3 regions of the Klebsiella sp. WP3-W18-ESBL-02 genome follow, and region 3 is predicted to be linked to each of the others. Evidence: riboswitches for the same ligand, from Rfam matches in the RefSeq annotation. Region 3 holds a riboswitch; each other region holds the start of a gene.
The links. A riboswitch is a leader RNA that binds a small molecule or an ion and turns the genes downstream of it on or off. The one in region 3 is predicted to bind thiamine pyrophosphate.
Positions count from the first base shown of each region.

Region 1 (4,140 bases), 550 kb from region 3:
GGCTGGCGCAGCAGCGCACGCAGATAACGATCGTTCTTCAGTTCGGTCATTTTTACATTCCTTTAGCGTTGATGCGCCCATTGTAACATGTCAGTCGTAGTCGGCCCGACACATTGCCACCGTATCTTCAATCAGCCGACGCGCCACGGTGCCCGGCGGCGGTAAAAGCGGAAGGTCGTCATAGCGATACCAGTTGGCATTGAGCAGCTCTTTCGGGTCGATGACGATGTCGCCGCTGTCGTATTCCGCCATAAACGCCGTCATCAGCGACTGCGGGAACGGCCACGGCTGCGAGGTAATGTAGCGCAGGTTTTTCACCGTGATGCCGCTCTCTTCCATCACTTCACGCGCCACCGCCTGCTCTAAGGTTTCGCCCACTTCAACAAAACCGGCCAGCACGGTATGCACGCCGTTGCGATGGCGAACGTGCTGGGCCAGCAGAATGGAATCATCACGACGAATAGCAACAATAATGCAGGGGGCGATTTGCGGGTAGTAGCGTTCACGGCAGTGGCTGCACAGCATCGCCCATTCCGTTTTACTTGGGTGCATTGTGTGACCGCAATAGCCGCAGAATTTATGCGAGCGGTAAAACTCCGCCAGCTGCACGCCGCGCCCGGCCAGCTGGAACAGCCCAACGTCCTGATCGAGCACCTGGCGAACCGACCCCATATCATGACGGCGCGCCTGCTGAACCAGCCAGACCGGCTCCCCTTGCCATTCACCAATCCGCAGTGCGCGCTGACCCACAAGATCGAAATTTACCGCTTCGCCATATGGTAATTCGCCTGCCGGCAGCCATAATTTTTGTTCGTGACTAACGATCCACCAGCCGCGATCCGATTTTTCAATTATACGATCCATATCTCTTGCGCTACCTTTGCTTCACAGGCATGTTATTAACATAATATTTACATATTGACGTGAGCAGATTTTCACTTACCGATGCGGGAGTCAACCTATGTTAAACCAGTTAGAGAGCCTGACAGAGCGTGTAAAAGGACACCATAGACTGGTCGACCGCTGGCTGAATATTCGTAAGCACCTGCTCGTGGCTTACTACAATCTGGTTGGCCTTAAGCCTGGCAAAGAATCGTTCATGCGTCTTAACGAGAAAGCGCTGGATGACTTTTGTCAGCGTCTGGTCGATTACCTTTCTGCCGGTCATTTCAGTATTTATGAACGCATTATCCATAAAATGGAAGGCGAGAGTCCGCTTTTAAACGCCGGAAAAATCTGGCCGCTGCTGGATGCTAACACCCAGCAAATTATGGACTACTACGATTCCACGCTGGAAAACGCCATCGACCAGGATAACGTTTATGCCTTCCAGCAGGCGCTGTCTGATATTGGCGAAGCGCTGGAGGCACGTTTTTTACTGGAAGATCAGCTCATCATGCTGACGTTTAATGCGCTCGACGGGGGCGAAATGAAACGCCCGGCTTGAGATTTACTGCATTAACGAGTAGTTTACATTCATTACCTCTCATCTGAGGTTACTTCTTGTCGGAGTGCCCAGTGCGCAAGCACGGGCTGAGACCGTTAATTCGGGATCCGCGGAACCTGATCAGGTTAAGACCTGCGAAGGGAACAAGAGTCAATCTACAACCGTATCGCCCCTGGGCGATCGCCTCTCTTGCTTCATCCGTCGTCTGACAAGCCACGTCCTTACTTTTTTGGAATGAGCTATGTCTGCCACTACTAAACCATCACGCCGCGAACAGCGCGCGCAAGCCCAACACTTTATCGATACCCTGGAAGGGACCGCCTTCCCTAACTCAAAACGCATTTATATTACCGGTTCGCAGCCGGATATCCGCATTCCGATGCGCGAAATCCAGCTGAGCCCGACGCTGATTGGCGGCAGCAAAGACAACCCGCAATTTGAAGACAACGAAGCCGTGCCGGTGTACGACACCTCCGGGCCGTATGGCGATCCTGACGTGGCAATTAACGTCCAGCAGGGTCTGGCGAAACTGCGCCAGCCGTGGATTGCGGCGCGTAACGACAGCGAAGAATTAGACGACCGCAGCTCCGCTTACACCAAAGAGCGCCTGGCCGACGATGGCCTGGACGAGCTGCGTTTCAGCGGCCTGCTGACGCCAAAGCGCGCCAAAGCCGGTAAGCGCGCGACCCAGCTGCACTACGCCCGTCAGGGGATCGTCACGCCGGAGATGGAGTTTATCGCCATCCGTGAAAATATGGGCCGCGAGCGTATTCGTAGTGAAGTGCTGCGCCACCAGCATCCGGGGATGAACTTTGGCGCGCGTCTGCCGGAAAATATCACCCCGGAATTCGTGCGTGATGAAGTCGCTGCGGGCCGGGCGATTATTCCCGCCAACATCAACCACCCGGAATCCGAGCCGATGATCATCGGCCGCAACTTCCTGGTGAAGGTGAATGCCAACATCGGTAACTCGGCGGTCACTTCCTCTATCGAAGAAGAGGTCGAAAAACTGGTGTGGTCGACCCGCTGGGGCGCAGATACGGTGATGGACCTCTCCACCGGTCGCTATATTCACGAAACCCGCGAGTGGATCCTGCGTAACAGCCCGGTGCCGATCGGCACCGTACCGATCTACCAGGCGCTGGAGAAGGTCAATGGGATCGCCGAAGATCTCACCTGGGAAGCGTTCCGCGATACGTTGCTGGAACAGGCCGAACAGGGCGTGGACTACTTCACTATCCATGCGGGCGTACTGCTGCGCTACGTGCCGATGACCGCTAAACGCCTGACCGGAATTGTCTCGCGCGGCGGTTCAATTATGGCGAAATGGTGCCTCTCGCATCACAAAGAAAACTTCCTGTTTGAACATTTCCGCGAAATTTGTGAAATCTGCGCCGCCTACGACGTCTCGCTCTCTCTCGGTGACGGCCTGCGCCCGGGTTCGATTCAGGATGCCAACGACGAAGCGCAGTTCTCCGAACTGCATACGCTGGGCGAGCTGACCAAAATCGCCTGGGAATACGACGTGCAGGTGATGATTGAAGGCCCAGGGCATGTGCCGATGCATATGATCCAGCGCAACATGACCGAAGAGCTGGAGAGCTGCCACGAAGCGCCGTTCTACACCTTAGGGCCGTTGACGACAGATATCGCGCCGGGCTATGACCACTTCACCTCCGGCATTGGCGCGGCGATGATCGGCTGGTTTGGCTGCGCGATGCTGTGCTACGTGACGCCAAAAGAGCACCTCGGCCTGCCGAACAAAGAAGACGTGAAGCAAGGGCTGATTACCTACAAGATTGCCGCCCACGCCGCCGACCTGGCGAAGGGGCACCCGGGTGCGCAGATCCGCGACAACGCGATGTCGAAAGCGCGCTTCGAATTCCGCTGGGAAGACCAGTTTAACCTCGCGCTCGACCCGTTCACTGCCCGCGCTTATCACGATGAAACCCTGCCGCAGGAGTCCGGCAAAGTCGCCCATTTCTGCTCGATGTGCGGGCCGAAGTTCTGCTCAATGAAAATCAGCCAGGAAGTACGCGACTACGCCGCCGCGCAGACTATTGAAGTGGGAATGGCAGATATGTCGGAGAACTTCCGCGCCAAAGGCGGTGAAATCTACCTCAAAAAAGAGGAGGCATAATGTACCAGCCTGATTTCCCGACCGTGCCGTTCCGCCTCGGGCTTTACCCGGTGGTGGAGAGCGTGGCGTGGATTGAACGCCTGCTGCAGGCGGGCGTGCGCACGATCCAACTGCGCATTAAAGATAAGCGTGATGAAGAGGTCGAAGCCGACGTCATGGCCGCCATTGAACTGGGGCGTCGCTATGACGCCCGTCTGTTTATCAACGACTACTGGCGGCTGGCGATTAAGCACAACGCTTACGGCGTGCATCTGGGCCAGGAAGATCTTGAAACCACCGATCTGACGGCGATTCAGGCGGCGGGGCTGCGCCTGGGTGTCTCCACTCACGATGATATGGAGATCGACGTCGCGCTGGCGGCTAAGCCTTCTTATATCGCACTCGGCCACGTCTTCCCCACGCAAACCAAGCAGATGCCTTCCGCCCCGCAGGGGCTGACGCAGCTGGCAAGCCATATTAACCGACTGGCAGATTACCCGACCGTCGCCATTGGCGGCATCAGCCTGGAACGTGCGCCCGCAGTGCTGGCAACCGGCGTCGGCAGCATTGCCGT
Region 1 covers NZ_AP021972.1:4,824,991-4,829,130, forward strand. Annotated here, with positions in the region: gene hemE (uroporphyrinogen decarboxylase) at 1-50, opposite strand, end outside; gene nudC (NAD(+) diphosphatase) at 91-864, opposite strand; gene rsd (sigma D regulator) at 962-1,447, shown strand; TPP riboswitch at 1,498-1,607, shown strand; gene thiC (phosphomethylpyrimidine synthase ThiC) at 1,689-3,587, shown strand; gene thiE (thiamine phosphate synthase) at 3,587-4,140, shown strand, end outside.
Region 1: another riboswitch for thiamine pyrophosphate. It lies ahead of thiC (phosphomethylpyrimidine synthase ThiC); the one in region 3 lies ahead of thiB (thiamine ABC transporter substrate binding subunit).

Region 2 (4,140 bases), 2.4 Mb from region 3:
CTCACGCGCCGTTGAGCAGTTTTATCGATCTCATGCTGGATGCTGTTTTTGCAGTAGATGCCCACGCTAACATTGTTTATGCAAGCGCGTCATGTGAACGTATTTTTGGCTATACGCCGCAAGAACTCATCGGCAAAAACATGTTCGATATGATGCTACCGGAAGATCGAGAATTAACACGAAATTCAGTAGTAGAAATCATGGCTGGCCGCCCGCAGTTCCATTTTGAAAACCGCTATGTGCATAAAAATGGCCAGACCGTCAATATTATGTGGTCGGCACGCTGGTCCCCGGCTAATCAATTACGCATTGGCGTTGCGCGGGATATTACCGAACGCAAACGCTCTGAATCATTACAATCCGCACTGTACGCTATTTCTGAAGCGGCACACACGGCTGAAGATTTACTCAAGCTATTTCAGCGTATCCATGAGATCGTCGGTACGCTGCTTCCCGTCGATAATTTTTCGGTCACGCTTTACGACCCGCAAACGGGCCAACTGACCTTCCCGTATCACGTGGATGCGTTTCAGGAAATACCCGCGCCGTTTACGCTTATTCCCGGGACATTTTACGCGGAGGTGATTCAAACGGGTCAACCGCTACTGCTGACGCCCGAGAGAATGGCGGGCCGCCATGAAGAACTGCGCATTTCGTTTGGCCTGAATCCATCCTGCTGGCTTGGGGTTCCGCTTAAGTCACAGAAAGGCACCATCGGTGTTCTGGTCGTCAAAAGCTACCCGGACGGCGTACGCTATAACGAACAGGACCAGGAGCTATTGCAGTTTGTGTCGACGCAGATTGCGACGGTTATTGAGCGTCAGCAGATGCAGGCTCGGTTACAGCATATGGCACAGTTCGATCAGCTGACCGACCTGCCAAACCGTAGCCTTTTGTTCGATCGCCTTAGGGCTGCGCTTGCTACCGCGCGCCGTGAAGGGGGGCATTTGTCGCTGCTGTATATCGATCTCGATAAATTTAAGCAGGTTAACGACACCCTGGGCCACGGGATAGGGGATTTACTCCTGCAAGCCGCCGCGGACCGCCTGACGCGCTGCGTCGTGAAATCCGATACCGTTGCGCGTATCGGCGGCGATGAGTTTGTGATTTTGATTGAGAACAGCGCGTTGCCGGACGACGCTTTCGCGGTGGCAGAAAAAATTGTTGAGGCTTTCGCTTCTCCTTTTGTGCTGGGAGAGCACCGTTTGGCGATTGTCCCGAGTATTGGCATTGCGCACTATCCTGAACAGGGTACCAACGAACGTCAGCTGCTCGATTATGCCGATAAAGCGATGTATCTGGCGAAAAAAGCAAAGCGTCCTGATGGAAAATGATTTTTACTTTATTAATAAATCAATGGGTTGTGTTAAATGGGGCGCAGCGAAGATATCTGACCTCCGCGCGTTTGCTGCAAAATAGGCCCGATGAAATGCGCCGGTCGTTTTCGCCCTGGCGGCGTTTGGGTGTCTCGTCGCGATGCGCTCTGTCTGACTGCCAGCGGGTTATTGGGCTTGTTTGTCCGGCTGCCTGCTGGCATTATTCTGCGCGGCGATTAACAGTCTGTTAATCGTAATCAATTGATTTGAATGACTCGGGGTGCCCTTCCTTGCGAAGGCTGAGAAATACCCGTACCACCTGATCTGGATAATGCCAGCGTAGGGAAGTCAGAGGCCGACCGGCCATTGCTTCTTCGCGTTATGGCAGGAGCAAACCATGCACGTTGACCTGCTTAATTCCGCGCAATCTGCGCACACCGCTTCTCTTCTTCACCAGCATGCCCCCCTTGTTCACTGTATGACGAATGACGTCGTGCAAACCTTCACGGCGAATGTCCTCCTGGCCGTGGGGGCATCTCCCGCGATGGTTATTGATGCCGGAGAGGCCGCGCAGTTTGCCGCGCTTGCCGGCGCGCTGTTGGTTAACGTGGGCACCTTAACCCACTCGCGTGCGCTGGCGATGCGCGCAGCGGTTGACAGTGCCAATCGCGCAGAAACGCCGTGGACGCTGGATCCGGTGGCGGTGGGGGCGCTGACGTTACGCAGCGATTTCTGCCGCGAACTGCTGCGCCTGACGCCGTCGGCCATTCGTGGGAACGCCTCCGAAATCCGGGCGCTGGCCGGTGAGAGCCTGGGCGGGCGCGGGGTCGATACCACCGATACCGCTGCCGCCGCGCTGCCTGCGGCGCAGAAGCTGGCGCGAGAAAGCGGGGCGATTGTGGCGGTGACCGGCGAGGTGGATTACATCACCGACGGCGAGCGCACGCTGGCGGCGAACGGCGGGGCGGCGCTGATGACGCGTATCGTCGGCACCGGCTGCGCACTGTCGGCGGTTGTTGCGGCCAGCTGCGCGCTGCCGGGCGATCGCCTGCTCAACGTGGCGGGCGCCTGCCTGCTGATGAAACACGCCGGGCAACGCGCGGCAGAGGGCCGCGGTCCGGGGAGTTTTACCCCGGCTTTCCTTGACGCGCTGTACGCGATGCACGGGGAGGTGGCGGCATGAAACGTATCAACGCATTGACGATTGCGGGCACGGACCCAAGCGGCGGCGCGGGCGTTCAGGCCGATCTGAAAACCTTCTCGGCGCTGGGGGCCTACGGCTGCTCGGTGATGACCGCGCTGGTGGCGCAAAATACCCGCGGCGTGCAGTCAGTCTACCGGATAGAACCTGACTTTGTCGCCGCGCAGCTGGATTCCGTATTCAGCGATGTGCGTATCGACACCACCAAAATCGGCATGCTGGCCGAGACCGACATCGTTGAAGCGGTGGCCGAGCGTTTACAGCGCTATCGTATCCAGAACGTGGTGCTGGACACGGTGATGCTGGCGAAAAGCGGCGATCCGCTGCTGTCGGCGTCGGCGGTCGCGACTCTGCGCCAGCGCCTGCTGCCGCAGGTTGCGCTGATTACGCCAAACCTGCCGGAGGCGGCGGCGCTGCTCGGCGCGCCGCACGCGCGCAATGAACTGGAGATGCTGGAACAGGGGCGCGCGCTGCGGGCGTTGGGCTGTGAAGCAGTGCTGATGAAAGGCGGCCACCTGGACGATGCCGAAAGCCCGGACTGGCTGTTCACCGCTGACGGCGAAATGCGCTTTACCGCGCCGCGCGTGGACACCAAAAATACCCACGGCACCGGCTGTACGCTATCGGCGGCGCTGGCAGCGTTAAGACCGCGTTACGCCAGCTGGCAGGAGACGGTGCCGGTGGCGAAGGGCTGGCTGTCGAAAGCGCTGGCGCAGGCCGATACGCTGGAGGTCGGCGAGGGGATTGGTCCGGTTCACCACTTCCACGAATGGTGGTAGCTGTCCCGTCCGCGTGCCAGCCGCGCGCGTGCTAAAACCGACAAAAGTTGGACATTCTACGCCCCCGGTACCAGGCTTATCCTGCTCAAAAAAGTTGAGCAGGACATCCAGCCGACATGATGTCGGCGCTTACGGGAGCATAGCTATGACTGATATTGCGCAGTTGCTTGGCAAAGATGCCGACAGCCTTTTACAGCATCGTTGTATGACCATTCCAGCCGACCAGCTCTATCTGCCCGGCCACGACTACGTTGATCGGGTGATGATAGACAATAACCGCCCGCCAGCCGTATTGCGAAACATGCAGACGCTCTACAACACCGGCCGTTTAGCCGGAACGGGCTATCTGTCGATTCTGCCGGTAGATCAGGGCGTCGAACACTCGGCCGGGGCCTCATTTGCCGCCAACCCGCTCTATTTTGACCCGAAAAATATCGTTGAGCTGGCGATTGAAGCCGGCTGTAACTGCGTGGCCTCCACCTACGGCGTGCTGGCGTCGGTGTCTCGCCGCTACGCGCACCGTATTCCGTTCCTGGTCAAACTTAACCACAACGAAACCCTGAGCTACCCGAACACCTTCGATCAAACGCTGTACGCCAGCGTTGAGCAGGCGTTCAATATGGGGGCGGTGGCCGTTGGGGCAACCATCTATTTTGGCTCGGAAGAGTCGCGCCGCCAGATTGAAGAGATTTCTGCCGCCTTTGAGCGTGCGCACGAGCTGGGACTGGTGACGGTGCTGTGGGCCTATCTGCGTAATCCGGCGTTTAAGAAAGACGGCGTCGACTATCACGTCTCTGCCGACCTGACCGGTCAGGCCAACCATCTGGCGGCCACGATTGGTGCG
Region 2 covers NZ_AP021972.1:1,835,354-1,839,493, forward strand. Annotated here, with positions in the region: gene H7R56_RS08625 (sensor domain-containing protein) at 1-1,334, shown strand, start outside; TPP riboswitch at 1,583-1,679, shown strand; gene thiM (hydroxyethylthiazole kinase) at 1,714-2,499, shown strand; gene thiD (bifunctional hydroxymethylpyrimidine kinase/phosphomethylpyrimidine kinase) at 2,496-3,296, shown strand; gene fbaB (class I fructose-bisphosphate aldolase) at 3,442-4,140, shown strand, end outside.
Region 2: another riboswitch for thiamine pyrophosphate. It lies ahead of thiM (hydroxyethylthiazole kinase); the one in region 3 lies ahead of thiB (thiamine ABC transporter substrate binding subunit).

Region 3 (4,140 bases):
TTCTCTGACTCAATAACACCAGCGTCAGGCAGCAGGTCATTTGAATTAATGCCAGCATGGCCGCGCGCGCCGGGTCGTAGTCAAAATTCAGCGCCTGGTAGATGGCCAGCTCAATGGTGGTAGCGGAAGGGCCGCCGCCCAGCGACAGCACGGTGGCGAAGCTGGCGAAGCAGAGCATGAAAATCAGCGTGGCAATGGGCAGAATTTGCCGGCGCATCCACGGCCACTCGACGTAGCGGAAAAACGGATAGCCGCGCATGCCCAGTTGGGCGGCCAGCTGGCGCTGCTCGCCGGGGATCTGCTCCAGCGCTTGTAGCAGCAGACGGGTGGCCATGGGCATATTGAAAAAGACGTGCGCCAGCAGAATGCCCTGTAGGCCGTAAGGGGAAAATTGCCACTGCCAGCCGAGCCAGGCGAACAGCTGCGACAGCCAGCCCTGGCGGCCGTAAACGCTGAGGATACCAAACACCGCGACCAGCACCGGGAGAATGAGCGTCATTGCGCACAGCCGCAGCAGCAGCTGGCGGCCGGGAAAACGTCGTCGGTACAGCGCGCGGGCGAGAAAAATAGCGGGCAGCACCGACAACAGCGCCGAGAGAAACGCCTGCCAGAATGAAAAACGCACGACGTGCCACAGGTAGCTATCGCCGAGCAGCGTAGACCATGAGGTTTCCGGGGCGTTGAGCCACAGCGCCAGAAAGGCCGCCAGGGCGACGGCCACCATCAGCGCGGTGGCCGCGAGGCCCGGGTAGAGCCAGCCCGGAATTAGCGGCTGGCGGCGCGGAGCCATGTATTAATCCAGTTCTGGCGTTCGCTGGCGACCTGCTGCGGCGTGAATTCGAGCGCGGTCTGCGGTTTGACCAGACCGTTAAAGCCTTCCGGCAGGGCGACCTGAGTCACCGGGTACATCCAGTTACCGGTGGCGACGGTGTTCTGGAAGCCTGGCGAAACCATAAAGTTCAGGAATTCATCTGCCAGCTTTTGTTGTTTGCTGGCTGCGGTTTTGGCTGCCACCTCAACCTGCAAATAGTGGCCTTCGGCAAACGGCGCCGCCGCATAATTATCTTTCTTCTCTTCGATAATATGGTAGGCCGGCGAGGTGGTATAGCTGAGCACCAGGTCGCTTTCCCCTTTCAGGAACAGGCCGTAGGCTTCGCTCCAGCCCTTGGTGACGGTGACGGTCTTCGCCGCCAGCTTGTGCCAGGCTTCCGGCGCTTTGTCGCCGTAGACTTTTTGCATCCACAGCAGCAGACCTAAGCCGGGCGTACTGGTGCGCGGGTCCTGGTAGATAACGCGCCACTTCTGGTCGCTTTCCACCAGTTCTTTCAGGCTCTTCGGCGGGTTTTTCAGCTTGTTTTTGTCGTAGACGAAGGCGAAGTAGCCATAGTCGAACGGCACGAAGGTGTCGTTGTTCCAGCCACCGGGAACCGTCACCGCGCTCGCCGGAACGTTGCTTTTGGCGAACAGTTTGGTGTCGGTGGCCGCCTGCAGCAGGTTGTTATCCAGCCCCAGCACCACGTCCGCTTTGCTGTTTTTGCCTTCCATTCGCAGACGGTTAAGCAGCGAAACGCCATCTTCCAGCGCCACGAACTTCAGCTCGCAGTGACAGTCGGCCTCAAAGGCTTTTTTCACCGCCGGGCCGGGGCCCCAATCGGCGGCAAAAGAGTCATAGGTGTAGACCGTCAGGACCGGTTTTGCGAACGCCGGTACGGCAACCAGCACTAACAGGGGGAGGAATTTCTTGAGCACTTTGCACCTCAGTAAATGGGTGGCAAAGGATTTTGAGTTAGCCTCAAATCCCTTCGCCGGGATTATCCGGATCAGGTTCGACGGGTATCTCTCAGCCACGCATCTGGCGCAGCACCCCGTTGAGAACGGCACATTGTAATGATTACGTGAATAAATCAAAAGCCCTATGGATTCGGCGGCGCAAACCAGGCGGATTTAAAGTCAAACCAGCCCAGGGTATTCATGCGTACGCCGCGCATACTGCGCTGGCCCTGGAGCATCAGCCAGTGGTGGATCAGCGGTACCATGCGCTGATTGGCCAACAGCTGCTGGCACCAGTCGGCCTGTGGCAGGTTGCCCGCTCGCCAGCGTCGTGCGTCCTGTTCCCAGTCAATCGGGATGCAGTGGCGGATCAGCGGGACTTCATACAAATAGGCAAACAGTGAAAAATCGAGCGGCAGCGTAAAGTTAGCGCTGTTGAGCCAGATGTCGCTGACCCCTTCGCCGCGGTGCCATTCGTCGTAATCCACCTCCTGAATGTTGAGTTTGACCTGATGTTCGGCCAGCAGCGCCTCCATAATCAGGCTGATGGTGCGGTGCTCAACGTGTTCGCGGTAATAGGTGAGGGTCACCGATTCCAGCCCGGCGGGTTTTTCGCAGGGGCGACTGCGCGCATGGTGCCAGCGCGGTAACAGGCCGTAGGCCGGGAACCAATGGCTCTGGTGCTGCTCTCCTGCCCGATAAAGCAGATTATTGGGATGAAAGACATGGCTGAGCCACTGGCGCACCGCCGGGTTATTGCCGAGCGGGCTGCGGGCGTCGAACAGCAGATAATAGCAGCCTTCCTCAAGGCGGCTTTCGACCGCTTTTTCGCTCTCGGTGGAACCTTCCAGCGTCAGGCCGCCGTTTGGCTCTTCGCTGATTTCCTGAAGCACCCAGACGTTCACTTCATCAATCAGCGCCCGGAAGCCAAAATAATCATCAAAGGCGAGGATCTTCAGCTGGTTAAGATTGTTACGTGCGACCGCGTACGGCCCGGTGCCGACCGGCATCCGCGAGAAATTGGCCAGCGTTTGCCATTCGCGCGGCAGGATCATCGCCGACACCTGGCTTAATAGCCACGGCAGCCAGCGGTCGGCTTCGGCCAGGTGTACATCCAGCACCCAGGCGGTAGGGGAGTGGATGCGCGTGATGTTGGAAAACAGCGGTAGCGTCATGCTGCGCTCCAGAGAGGCGATCACATCCTCCATCTCCAGTTCACGCCCGTGATGGAAGTGAATGCCGGGGCGCACATAAAAACGCCAGTGCAGGGGGGTAATTTCCTGCCAATGGTGAGCAATATCGGCTTCCAGTTCCCCATTTGCCTCATTTACGCGGGTTAACGCATTGAAAATCTGACGGGCGATGTGGGTTTCCGAGCGGCGCAGCGCGGTACCGGGCAGCAGATTATGCATCGGGCGATAGTAAAGAACCCGTAAAATGTGCCGCCCCTGGCGGAAACTACGGCCCAGATGAGACACCAGCATCTGACGGACCGCCGCTTTGTCTCCGACCAACTGCACCAGCTGATCGATCCGATCCTGTTCCAGAAGATCTTCCGCGCGCTGTTGCTGTAATGCCAGCCCGGTATAAAGGAACGTGAGTCTGGAACGCTTGCCGCGTCCGGCCTCCGCCTCCCACGTCAGCCAGCCGCGCGCTTCCATGGTATTTAAGAGCGTGCGCATATGGCGGCGCGAACAGTTCAGCAGCGCGGCGAGATCGTTGAGCGTTGTCTCCTGCGATTTGCCTTCGCAGCACTGCCATAAACGGATGAACTGCTGTTGTAATCGACCTGAAGGCATAAAAGGGGAACTCCTGATAAAAACTCAGCAATTTATTAATCCCTATATTAGGCCAATAATGGATTTCGATGAAGCGAGGAGGTGTCTATGAAGGGGTCTACCATCCATCAGTTCTACCAGCGCTATTTTGCCGCGACGCAGAGTATTTCCTGGCTGGCCCGCCAGGCGACGGCGCAGCGGCTTGACGTTCTGAACGCGCTGATGCAGTGGGAAGTTACGAAACCGACCTCTGAACATTAATTCGCCTAATCATGTGTGACTGAGTATTTGCCAGCAGGTATCATCTGCTGGCTTTTTTTTATTCTTTCTCGCGTGCTTAAAGGATTTCTCATGCTCTGGTTAATGACGATGGGACGACGTCTCAACGGTGTGTACGCCGCTTTTATGCTGGTGGCATTTATGATGGGCGTTGCGGGGGCGCTACAGGCGCCGACGCTGAGCCTGTTTCTCAGTCGTGAAGTGGGGGTGCCGCCGTTTTGGGTTGGGCTGTTTTACACCGTTAACGCCATCGCCGGGATCGTTGTTAGCCTGGCGCTGGCAAGACGATCCGACAGCCGAGGCGATCGGCGCA
Region 3 covers NZ_AP021972.1:4,270,374-4,274,513, reverse strand. Annotated here, with positions in the region: gene thiP (thiamine/thiamine pyrophosphate ABC transporter permease ThiP) at 1-790, opposite strand, end outside; gene thiB (thiamine ABC transporter substrate binding subunit) at 766-1,749, opposite strand; TPP riboswitch at 1,780-1,878, opposite strand; gene sgrR (HTH-type transcriptional regulator SgrR) at 1,914-3,569, opposite strand; gene sgrT (glucose uptake inhibitor SgrT) at 3,657-3,809, shown strand; gene H7R56_RS20625 (sugar efflux transporter) at 3,900-4,140, shown strand, end outside.